Regions from separate parts of the Serratia sp. EC4 genome, predicted to be linked through region 2. Evidence: predicted binding sites of a transcription regulator. Region 2 holds the regulator's gene; the other holds the start of a gene.

Region 1 (5,498 bases), on a different contig from region 2:
CCGGACAGCTTCCTGAACGAAGTTCAGGTGATTGCGACCGTGGTTTCCGTTAACCCGCAGGTGAACCCGGACATCGTTGCGATGATCGGTGCTTCCGCAGCCCTGAGCCTGTCCGGTATTCCGTTCAACGGCCCAATCGGTGCCGCGCGCGTAGGTTACATCAACGACCAGTACGTACTGAACCCAACGACTGACGAACTGAAAGAAAGCCGTCTGGATCTGGTGGTTGCCGGTACTGCAGGCGCGGTGCTGATGGTTGAATCCGAAGCGGACGTGCTGAGCGAAGACCAGATGCTGGGCGCCGTGGTGTTCGGCCATGACCAGCAGCAAGTGGTTATCGAAAACATCAACGCGCTGGTTGCCGAAGCGGGCAAACCGAAGTGGGATTGGCAGGCGCCTGCGGTCAACGAAGCGCTGCACGCGCGCGTGGCTGAACTGGCCGAAGCTCGCCTGGGCGACGCTTACCACATCACCGAAAAACAAGAGCGTTACGCTCAGGTTGACGCGATCAAAGACAGCGTTGTTGAAACCCTGCTGGCGCAGGACGAGACGCTGGACGCCGGTGAAATCCAGGACATCCTGGGCACCGTCGAGAAAAACGTGGTGCGCAGCCGCGTACTGCGTGGCGAGCCGCGTATCGACGGCCGTGAAAAAGACATGATCCGTGGCCTGGACGTGCGCACCGGCGTACTGCCGCGCACCCACGGTTCCGCGCTGTTCACCCGTGGCGAAACTCAGGCGCTGGTTACCGCGACCCTGGGCACCGCGCGCGACGCACAGAACCTGGACGAGCTGATGGGCGAGAAGACCGACAGCTTCCTGTTCCACTACAACTTCCCTCCGTACTCCGTAGGTGAAACCGGCATGGTCGGTTCTCCTAAGCGTCGTGAAATCGGTCACGGTCGCCTGGCGAAACGCGGCGTATTGGCTATGATGCCTAAACCGGAAGATTTCCCGTACACGGTTCGCGTGGTGTCTGAAATCACCGAATCCAACGGTTCTTCTTCCATGGCTTCCGTGTGCGGCGCGTCTCTGGCGCTGATGGACGCCGGTGTGCCAATCAAGGCTGCCGTTGCGGGCATCGCGATGGGCCTGGTGAAAGAAGCCGACAACTATGTGGTTCTGTCCGACATTCTGGGTGACGAAGATCACCTGGGCGACATGGACTTCAAAGTGGCCGGTAGCCGCGACGGTATCACCGCGCTGCAGATGGACATCAAAATCGAAGGCATCACCCGCGAAATCATGCAGGTGGCTCTGAACCAGGCCAAGGGCGCGCGTCTGCACATCCTGGGCGTGATGGAACAGGCTATCAGCACTCCGCGCGGCGATATCTCCGAATTCGCACCGCGCATTCATACTATCCGCATCAACCCGGATAAAATCAAAGACGTGATCGGTAAGGGCGGTTCCGTTATCCGCGCGCTGACCGAAGAGACTGGCACTACCATCGAAATCGAAGATGATGGTACAGTTAAAATCGCTGCGACCGACGGTGAGAAAGCGAAATTCGCTATCCGTCGCATCGAAGAGATCACGGCAGAGATCGAAGTTGGCCGTATCTATCAGGGTAAAGTGACCCGTATCGTTGATTTCGGCGCATTCGTCGCTATCGGCGGTGGTAAAGAAGGCCTGGTGCACATTTCTCAGATCGCCGACAAGCGCGTTGAGAAAGTGACCGACTATCTGCAGATGGGTCAGGAAGTGCCGGTTAAGGTACTGGAAGTTGACCGTCAGGGCCGCGTGCGTCTGAGCATCAAAGAAGCGATGGCGCCGGAAGCGGGTTCACCTGCGCCTGAAGCAGAATAACTGTATAGATAGTTTTACAGCTCCCCGCCACGGGGTTGGGAGCTGTTCGTATCGCGCGGGTAGGATGCCCGCGTTTTAGCAAACGGAGGACAGGACGTTCATCCAATGTTTGTCTTCGGGAGTGGGAAATGAAGCCTTTCTTGCGCTGGTGTTACGTTGCGACAGCACTCATGCTGGCAGGATGCAGCAACCATGATTGGCGTAAAGACGAAGTTTTGGCAATCCCGTTGCAGCCAACGTTGCAGCAGGAAGTGATCCTGGCGCGCATGGAACAAATTCTTGCCAGCCGGGCACTGACGGATGACGAACGCGCACAGCTTTTATATGAGCGCGGTGTGCTGTATGATAGCCTCGGGTTACGTGCATTAGCGCGCAATGATTTCTCGCAGGCGCTGGCGATACGTCCCGACATGCCGGAAGTTTTCAACTACCTGGGCATTTACTTAACGCAGGCAGGCAATTTTGATGCTGCCTATGAAGCGTTTGATTCTGTACTAGAGCTTGATCCAACTTACAATTACGCGCGTTTAAACCGGGGCATCGCACTGTATTATGGCGGCCGCTTCCCGTTGGCGCAGGATGATCTGCAGGCGTTTTATCAAGACGACCCAAACGATCCCTTCCGTTCGTTATGGCTGTATCTGGTGGAGAGAGAAATCGATCCCAAGAAGGCCGAGGTAGCGCTTCAGCAGCGCTATGACAAAGCGGACAGAGGGCAATGGGGATGGAATATTGTCGAATTCTACCTGGGCAAGATCAGCGAAAAAACGCTGATGGAACGCCTCAAGGCAGATGCAACGGATAACACTTCGCTCGCTGAGCATCTCAGTGAAACTGACTTCTATTTGGGTAAACACTACCTGAGTCTGGGGGACAAGGACACCGCTTCGGCGCTGTTCAAACTGACGGTGTCTAACAACGTTCACAACTTCGTTGAGCACCGCTATGCATTGTTGGAATTGGCGCTTTTGGGCCAAGAGCAAGACGACCTATCGGAATCGGACCAGCAATAGCTGACGAACACCTATCAGCCTGATGGACATTGGTTTTTAACCAAAGTTATCGCCTTCACGGGCGAGGGCTTTTTTGTTCGTTTTATAATCTAATTTGAGCCGGTTCACACTTTTCAATGAAAATGACTGAAAATTTTCTCGACGAGTTATGTAGACTGGCTGCCATTATTAATGAGGCACGTGTACATGACGACTGAGTTTGAAACCTCTTTTGCTGATCTGGGGCTGTCTGCTCCAATCATTTCCGCCCTGAACGATCTGGGCTATGAAAAACCATCTCCGATCCAGGCTGAGTGTATTCCTCACCTGTTGAACGGCCGCGACGTGCTGGGCATGGCGCAGACCGGTAGTGGTAAAACTGCAGCGTTCTCGCTGCCGCTGCTGCACAACCTGCAGGCAGACCTGAAAGCACCTCAGATCCTGGTGCTGGCGCCGACCCGCGAACTGGCGGTTCAGGTTGCCGAAGCGATGACCGATTTCTCCAAACACATGAACGGCGTCAACGTGGTAGCCCTGTACGGCGGCCAGCGTTACGACGTGCAGCTGCGCGCTCTGCGCCAGGGCCCGCAAATCGTTGTGGGTACCCCAGGCCGCCTGCTGGACCACCTGAAGCGCGGCACCCTGAACCTCTCCAACCTGAGCGGTCTGGTGCTGGATGAAGCCGACGAAATGCTGCGCATGGGCTTTATCGAAGACGTAGAAACCATCATGGCTGAGATCCCGGCTGAACATCAGACCGCGCTGTTCTCCGCCACCATGCCGGAAGCGATCCGTCGCATTACCCGCCGCTTCATGAAAGAGCCGCAGGAAGTGCGCATCCAATCCAGCGTGACCACCCGTCCGGACATTAGCCAGAGCTACTGGTCGGTCTACGGCATGCGTAAAAACGAAGCGCTGGTGCGTTTCCTGGAAGCCGAAGACTTTGACGCGGCGATCATCTTCGTCCGTACCAAGAACGCGACCCTGGAAGTGGCCGAAGCGCTGGAGCGCAGCGGTTACAGCAGCGCCGCGCTGAACGGCGACATGAACCAGGCGCTGCGTGAGCAGACTCTGGAGCGTCTGAAAGACGGTCGTCTGGATATCCTGATCGCGACCGACGTTGCGGCCCGTGGCCTGGACGTTGAGCGCATCAGCCTGGTTGTCAACTACGACATCCCGATGGACTCCGAGTCTTACGTTCACCGTATCGGCCGTACCGGTCGTGCGGGCCGCGCCGGCCGCGCGCTGCTGTTCGTGGAAAACCGCGAACGCCGCCTGCTGCGCAATATCGAACGCACCATGAAGCTGACCATCCCTGAAGTGGAACTGCCGAACGCAGAACTGCTGGGCGAGCGTCGTCTGGCCAAGTTCGCCGCGAAAGTTCAGCAGCAGCTGGAAAGCAGCGATCTGGACCTGTACCGCGCACTGCTGACCAAACTGCAGCCGGAAGAAGAGCTGGATATGGAAACCCTGGCCGCAGCGCTGCTGAAAATGGCTCAGGGCGAACGTCCGCTGATCCTGCCGCCGGATCCGGTCTTCAAACCGCGTCAGCGCCGCGAGTTCAACGACCGTGACGATCGTCGCGGTGACCGTCGTGACAGCCGTGACGGCGATCGTCCGCGTCGCGAACGTCGTGACGTTGGCGAAATGCAGCTGTACCGCATCGAAGTGGGCCGTGACGATGGCGTAGAAGTGCGTCACATCGTTGGCGCTATCGCTAACGAAGGCGACATCAGCAGCCGTTACATCGGTAACATCAAGCTGTTCGCTTCCCACTCCACCATCGAACTGCCAAAAGGCATGCCGGGCGAGATCCTGAATCACTTCACTCGCACTCGCATCCTGAACAAGCCGATGAACATGCAGCTGCTGGGCGATGCACAGCCGTTCGAACGTCGCGAGCGTCGTGACGGCGGCAACGGCGGCGAGCGTCGCGGCAACGGTCGTCCGTTCAACGGCGAACGTCGTGAAGGCGGCCCGCGTCGCTCCTTCGGCGAACGTCGTGAAGGCGGTAACGGCGGCGAGCGTCGCGGCGGCAACTACAACCGCGACGGCAAGCCGGCTCCACGCCGTGATGACGGCGCACCGGCGGCACCACGTCGTCGTTTCGGCGACGCGTAATCGCTGATTCGCCGTTCGCGGTGAAGCGCTCTGAAAAACCAGCCTGCGGGCTGGTTTTTTTATGCCTGAAAGTTGCCGTCAAACGCCCCTGAATGGCGTATCATTCATAAGGTTTTTTCTTACGGATGATATGCACGGGAGATGCCATGAGTTGGCAGCAGTTTAAATCTCAATACCTGGTGCGCTTTTGGGCGCCGCTGCCGGCGGTGATCGCCGCCGGGATCCTTTCTACCTACTACTTCGGCATGACCGGCACCTTCTGGGCGGTGACCGGCGAATTCACTCGCTGGGGCGGCCATGTGCTGCAGTGGTTCGGCCTGCACCCTGAGCAGTGGGGCTATTTCAAGGTTATCGGCCTGCAGGGCACGCCGCTGGAGCGCATCGACGGGCGCATGATCATCGGCATGTTCGCCGGCTGCATCGCCGCCGCGCTGTGGGCCAACAACATCAAACTGCGTCAGCCGCAGCACCGCATTCGCATCGTGCAGGCGCTGCTGGGCGGCATCATCGCCGGCTTCGGCGCACGCCTGGCGATGGGCTGCAACCTGGCGGCATTCTTCACCGGCATTCCGCAGT
Region 2 (5,498 bases):
ATCTGGACATTCCGACGTGATTATTCCCTGGCAAGAACTGGCTACCGACACCCTGAACAGCCTGATCGAATCCTTTGTGCTGCGCGAAGGCACCGATTACGGCGAGCACGAACGATCGCTGGAGCAGAAGGTGGAGGACGTGCGCCGCCAGCTGAAAAACGGCGAAGTGGTGCTGGTGTGGTCGGAACTGCACGAGAGCGTCAACATCATGCCGCGCGGCCAGTTCCGCGCCGGGCAGGAAGAAATTTAGTGGCGCCCGGTTCTATGACTGACGGAAAAAATCAGGTAACAATGGGACATTGCAAACCAGCGCGCGCCATTTTTTCCTGACATAGAGAGCGTCAACAAGAGCCACAATAATCCCCTGACGCCGGCGCATTCAACACGGAGTGACAACCACCATGTCTGCCAAACATCCCGTTATCGCGGTGACCGGTTCCAGCGGCGCCGGCACCACCACCACCAGCGTGGCGTTCCGCAAAATCTTCCAGCAGCTCAACATTCGCGCCGCCGAGCTGGAGGGCGACAGCTTCCACCGCTATACCCGGCCGGAAATGGACGCGGCGATCCGCAAGGCGCGCGATCTGGGCAGACACATCAGCTATTTCGGCCCCGAGGCCAACGACTTCGGCCTGCTGCAGCAGAGCTTTATCGAGTACGGTAAAAACGGCACCGGCCGTTCGCGCAAGTACCTGCACACCTACGACGAAGCGGTGCCCTACAATCAGGTGCCGGGCACCTTCACCCCGTGGGAGCCGCTGCCGGCGCCGACCGACGTGCTGTTCTACGAGGGGCTGCACGGCGGCGTGGTCACCGAGCACCATGACGTGGCCAAACACGTCGATCTGCTGGTCGGCGTGGTGCCGATCGTCAACCTGGAGTGGATCCAGAAGCTGATCCGCGATACCGGCGAACGCGGCCACTCCCGCGAAGCGGTGATGGATTCGGTGGTGCGCTCGATGGAAGACTACATCAACTACATTACGCCGCAATTCTCGCGCACCCACATCAACTTCCAGCGCGTGCCGACGGTGGACACCTCCAACCCGTTCGCCGCCAAGGCCATTCCCTCACTGGATGAAAGCTTCGTGGTGATCCACTTCCGCGGCCTGGACCAGATCGACTTCCCCTACTTGCTGGCGATGCTGCAGGGCTCGTTTATCTCGCACATCAATACGTTAGTGGTGCCGGGCGGCAAAATGGGGCTGGCGATGGAGCTGATCATGGCGCCGCTGGTGCAGCGGCTGCTGGAAGGCAAGAAAATCGAATAAGCGCGTTGAGCGCGGCGCCGAGCCGCGCTCCGTCTCGATTACGCCGGCTGGCGGATCTCGAAGCTGTGGGTCACCGTGGCGGCCTTGTTGAGCATCAGCGCCACCGAGCAGTACTTCTCCGCCGACAGGTTCACCGCTCGCTCGACGATTTTGTCGGTCAGATCCTGGCCGGTAACGATGAAGTGCAGGTTGATATGGGTGAACAAGCGCGGGGCTTCTTCGCGGCGCTCGGAGGTCAGCTTCACCTCGCAGTCGCGCACGTCGTTGCGCCCTTTTTGCAGGATGGAGACCACGTCGATCGCGCTGCAGCCGCCCACCGACATCAGCACCATCTCCATCGGGCTGGGCGCTTTATCACCGGCGTTGCCGTCCATCAGCACCTGATGGCCGGAGGCCGATTCACCCAAAAACGTTAACCCTTCCACCCATTTAACTCTTGCCTGCATTCTGGTCACTCCGGTTGATTTCTTAAAATCAGAGTACGCTTTCGCATAGAAACAGGCAACGTAACCTGATGCTAATCATGCTGAAGCGAGACAACACGAGACACCCGCCTTACTCTGTGCTACAAACAGAGCCGCAATAAATCTTTCCGGGACACTGTATTTCAGGGAAACGCCCAGAGAAAGGCTCCTTTACCGGTATGTTAACAGAATGTAGCTTGCAGCGCTTACGGCAAGTTAATATGCTAGAGCGACAGCGTATTTTTATGACACGCCTCAAAACTTGCCGGTAGCCCTCGCTCATGACTGCGGCTACAGGCGGGTTTTACAGGGAACTCTGACCCCTGTGACACAAGGCAGCGATAACAACAGAGGATAACAGCGAATGGTTCTCGGCAAACCGCAAACAGACCCTACTCTCGAATGGTTCCTGTCTCATTGCCATATCCACAAATATCCATCGAAGAGTACGCTGATTCACCAAGGTGAAAAGGCCGAAACGCTTTACTACATCGTGAAAGGCTCCGTCGCGGTGCTGATCAAGGATGAAGAAGGTAAAGAGATGATCCTGTCCTACCTCAACCAGGGGGATTTCATCGGCGAGCTCGGATTGTTCGAAGAAGGCCAGGAGCGCAGCGCCTGGGTTCGCGCGAAAACCGCCTGTGAAGTGGCCGAAATTTCCTACAAGAAATTCCGCCAACTGATCCAGGTGAACCCGGACATCCTGATGCGTCTGTCCGCCCAAATGGCGAGCCGCCTGCAGGTCACCTCCGAAAAAGTGGGCAACCTCGCCTTCCTGGACGTGACCGGCCGCATCGCGCAAACCCTGCTGAATCTGGCGAAGCAACCCGACGCCATGACTCACCCGGACGGCATGCAGATCAAGATCACCCGTCAGGAGATCGGCCAGATCGTCGGCTGCTCGCGTGAAACCGTTGGCCGTATTCTGAAAATGCTGGAAGATCAAAACCTGATTTCCGCCCACGGCAAAACCATTGTCGTCTACGGCACCCGTTAATCTCCGAAGAAACGGCGCAATCTGCGCCGTTTTTTTATCTGCTCTCTGCCATGTGGCGCCGCCTGATCTACCACCCGGAAATCAACTACGCACTGCGACAAACGCTGGTGTTGTGCCTGCCGGTGCTGTTCGGCCTGCTGATAGGCCAGCTGCAGCTCGGCCTGATGTTCTCTCTGGTGCCCGCCTGCTGCAATATCGCCGGTCTGGACACGCCGCATAAGCGCTTCTTTAAACGGCTGATCGTCGGCGGCTCGCTGTTCGCCTTCAGCAGCGTGCTGTTGCAACAGGCGCTGCTGTGGCACGTACCGCTGCCGGCGCTGATGCTGGGCCTGGCGCTGCTGCTCGGCGTCACCGGTGAAATCAGCCCGCTGCACGCCCGGCTATTGCCGGCGGCGCTGGTGGCCGCCATTTTCGCTCTCAGCACGGCCGGCACGGTGCCTCTCTGGCAGGCGCCGCTGCTGTACGCGATCGGCACCGTCTGGTACGGCTTATTCACCTGGTTCTGGTTCAAGCTGTGGAAAGAGCAGCCGATGCGCGAGACGCTGAGCCAGCTCTACCTGGAGCTGGCGGACTATTTCGAAGCCAAATACTCACTTCTGACCCAGCACACCGATCCGCAAACCGCGCTGCCGCCGCTGCTGGTGCGCCAGCAAAAGGTGATGGATCTGATCAGCCTTTTGTACCAACAGCTCAATTTCCTGCCGCACGCCAACAACCTCGAACAAAAGCGCCTGCAGCGCGCCTTTCAGGTGGCGATGGATCTGCAGGAGCACATCACCGTCAGCCTGCATTTGCCGGAGGAAGTGCAAAAACTGGTGGAGCAGAGCCAGGCCGAAGCGATCATTCGCCGCAATGCACTGGTGATCGCCGGCCGGCTGCGCGTGGTGGCGCACGATATCCTCTACCATCAGCATTCGAAGCGCTTCTCCATGAGCCACGAACTGGCGGCGCTGGAAAAAATGGCGGCGCAGCATCCCGATAACCCGGTCGGCCAGTTTTGTTATTACCACTTCAGCCGCATCGCCCGCCTGCTGCGCACCCAGCATCCGCTGTACCGCCGCGACCTGATGCCCGGCCAGCACCGCCTGCCGTTTTGGCCGGCGCTGGCCAGCTATCTGTCGTTCAAATCCACCGCCCTGCGCAACGCCGCGCGGCTGGGGGTGACGCTGGCGGTCGGCAGCAGCCTGGGTGCGGTCTTCAACCTGCCGAAGCCATACTGGATCCTGCTCACCATCATGCTGGTGAGCCAAAACGGGTATAACGCCACCCGGGTGCGTATTCAGCACCGTGCGCTGGGCACGATTGCCGGACTGTTGCTGGCGGCCGGGCTGCTGCAGCTGCAGCTGCCGGAGGGAGAAACGCTGAGCATCATGCTGGTGATCACCCTGCTGGCCTACCTGGTTTCGCGCAAGAACTACGGGCTGTCGGTGATTGGCTTTACGGTCACGGCGGTTTACACCCTGCAGCTGCTGGCGCTGAACGGCTCGCATTTTCTGGTACCGCGCCTGATCGATACGCTGATAGGCTGCGTGCTGGCGTTCGGCGGCACCATTTGGCTGTGGCCGCAGTGGCAAAGCGGGCTGCTGCGCAAGAATGCCCATCAGGCGCTGGAACACGATCAAACCGCGCTGCGGCTGATGCTGAAGCAACCGGAACCGGACGCCACCGCATTGGCCTATACCCGCATGCAGGTCAACCAGGCGCACAACGCGCTGTTCACCTCGCTCAATCAGGCGATGCAGGAACCGGGGTTCGCGTCGAATTATCTGGCGGACATGCGGCTGTGGGTCACTCACAGCCAGTTCATCGTCGAACACCTGAACGCCATGACCATTCTGGCGCGCGAGCACTACATGCTGACGCCGAAACTGGCGGAAGCCTATCTACAAACCTGTGAAATCGCGCTGCAAAGCTGTCAGCAGCGGTTGGAATACGACGGCCCGAGCAGCGGCAACAGCGGCATCATGCAGCCGCCGGATCTGCATCCGGAGATGCCCGTCACCGAGATGGAACGTCATTTGCGGCGCATCCTGTCGCACCTGAACGTGATGCATACCATTTCGTCGCTGGCCTGGCGCCAGCGCCCGCACCACGGCATCTGGCTCAAGCGCAAACTGCGCGATCAATAAGGGCGCGGCATGCCGCGCCCCGTTATGCGCCGCACGGGCTTCAGGCGTTGATCACATCCTGCACCGCCAGCTCGAACAGCGCCATGCCGGCCTCGATATCCTGCAGCTCCACCACCAGCGACGGCGCGAAACGGATCACGTTCGGCCCGGCGTTGAGGATCATCAGCCCACGCGCGGCGGCGGCGGTGAGGAAATCGCGCGCTTTGCCGTGATAATGCGGCGTCAGTTCGGCGCCGATCAGTAACCCCATGCCGCGAATGGCGGTGAAAATACCGTATTTATCGCCGATATCCTGCAAAGCCTGCACATACAGCGCGTGGCGCTGTTCGATGCCGCTCAGCACTTCCGGCGTATTGATCACATCCAACGCCGCCTCCGCCACCGCGCAGGCCAGCGGGTTGCCGCCGTAGGTGGTGCCGTGAGTGCCCACCTGCATCACCGACGCAATCTCTTCGGTGGTCAGCATGGCGCTGACCGGGAAACCGCCGCCCAACGCCTTGGCGGTGGTGAGAATGTCCGGCGTCACGCCATAATGCATATAGGCGAACAGTTTGCCGCTGCGCCCCATGCCGCTTTGCACTTCGTCGAACACCAGCAGCGCCTGATGTTGGTCGCACAGCTCGCGCACGCCTTTGAG

What was found. Region 2 encodes CRP, which controls carbon source genes, mostly activating them, when cyclic AMP is high. Its sites were predicted from a motif close to ATGTGANNNNNNTCACAT; they were not measured.
Region 1: yrbN (protein YrbN) is a predicted target of CRP. The motif match lies at 2,915-2,932, and genes of this name have one in related genera.

Annotation. Positions count from the first base shown of each region.
Region 1 is NZ_JBNIDE010000004.1:407,414-412,911, reverse strand. Features, by position in the region: gene pnp (polyribonucleotide nucleotidyltransferase) at 1-1,809, shown strand, start outside; gene nlpI (lipoprotein NlpI) at 1,938-2,822, shown strand; gene yrbN (protein YrbN) at 2,939-3,019, shown strand; gene ACP39K_RS15385 (DEAD/DEAH family ATP-dependent RNA helicase) at 3,009-4,922, shown strand; gene yedE (selenium metabolism membrane protein YedE/FdhT) at 5,069-5,498, shown strand, end outside.
Region 2 is NZ_JBNIDE010000007.1:188,948-194,445, reverse strand. Features, by position in the region: gene ACP39K_RS18985 (hydrolase) at 1-20, shown strand, start outside; gene ACP39K_RS18980 (YheU family protein) at 17-250, shown strand; gene ACP39K_RS18975 (phosphoribulokinase) at 402-1,271, shown strand; gene ACP39K_RS18970 (OsmC family protein) at 1,310-1,717, opposite strand; gene crp (cAMP-activated global transcriptional regulator CRP) at 2,100-2,732, shown strand; gene ACP39K_RS18960 (YccS/YhfK family putative transporter) at 2,783-4,861, shown strand; gene argD (bifunctional acetylornithine/succinyldiaminopimelate transaminase) at 4,902-5,498, opposite strand, start outside.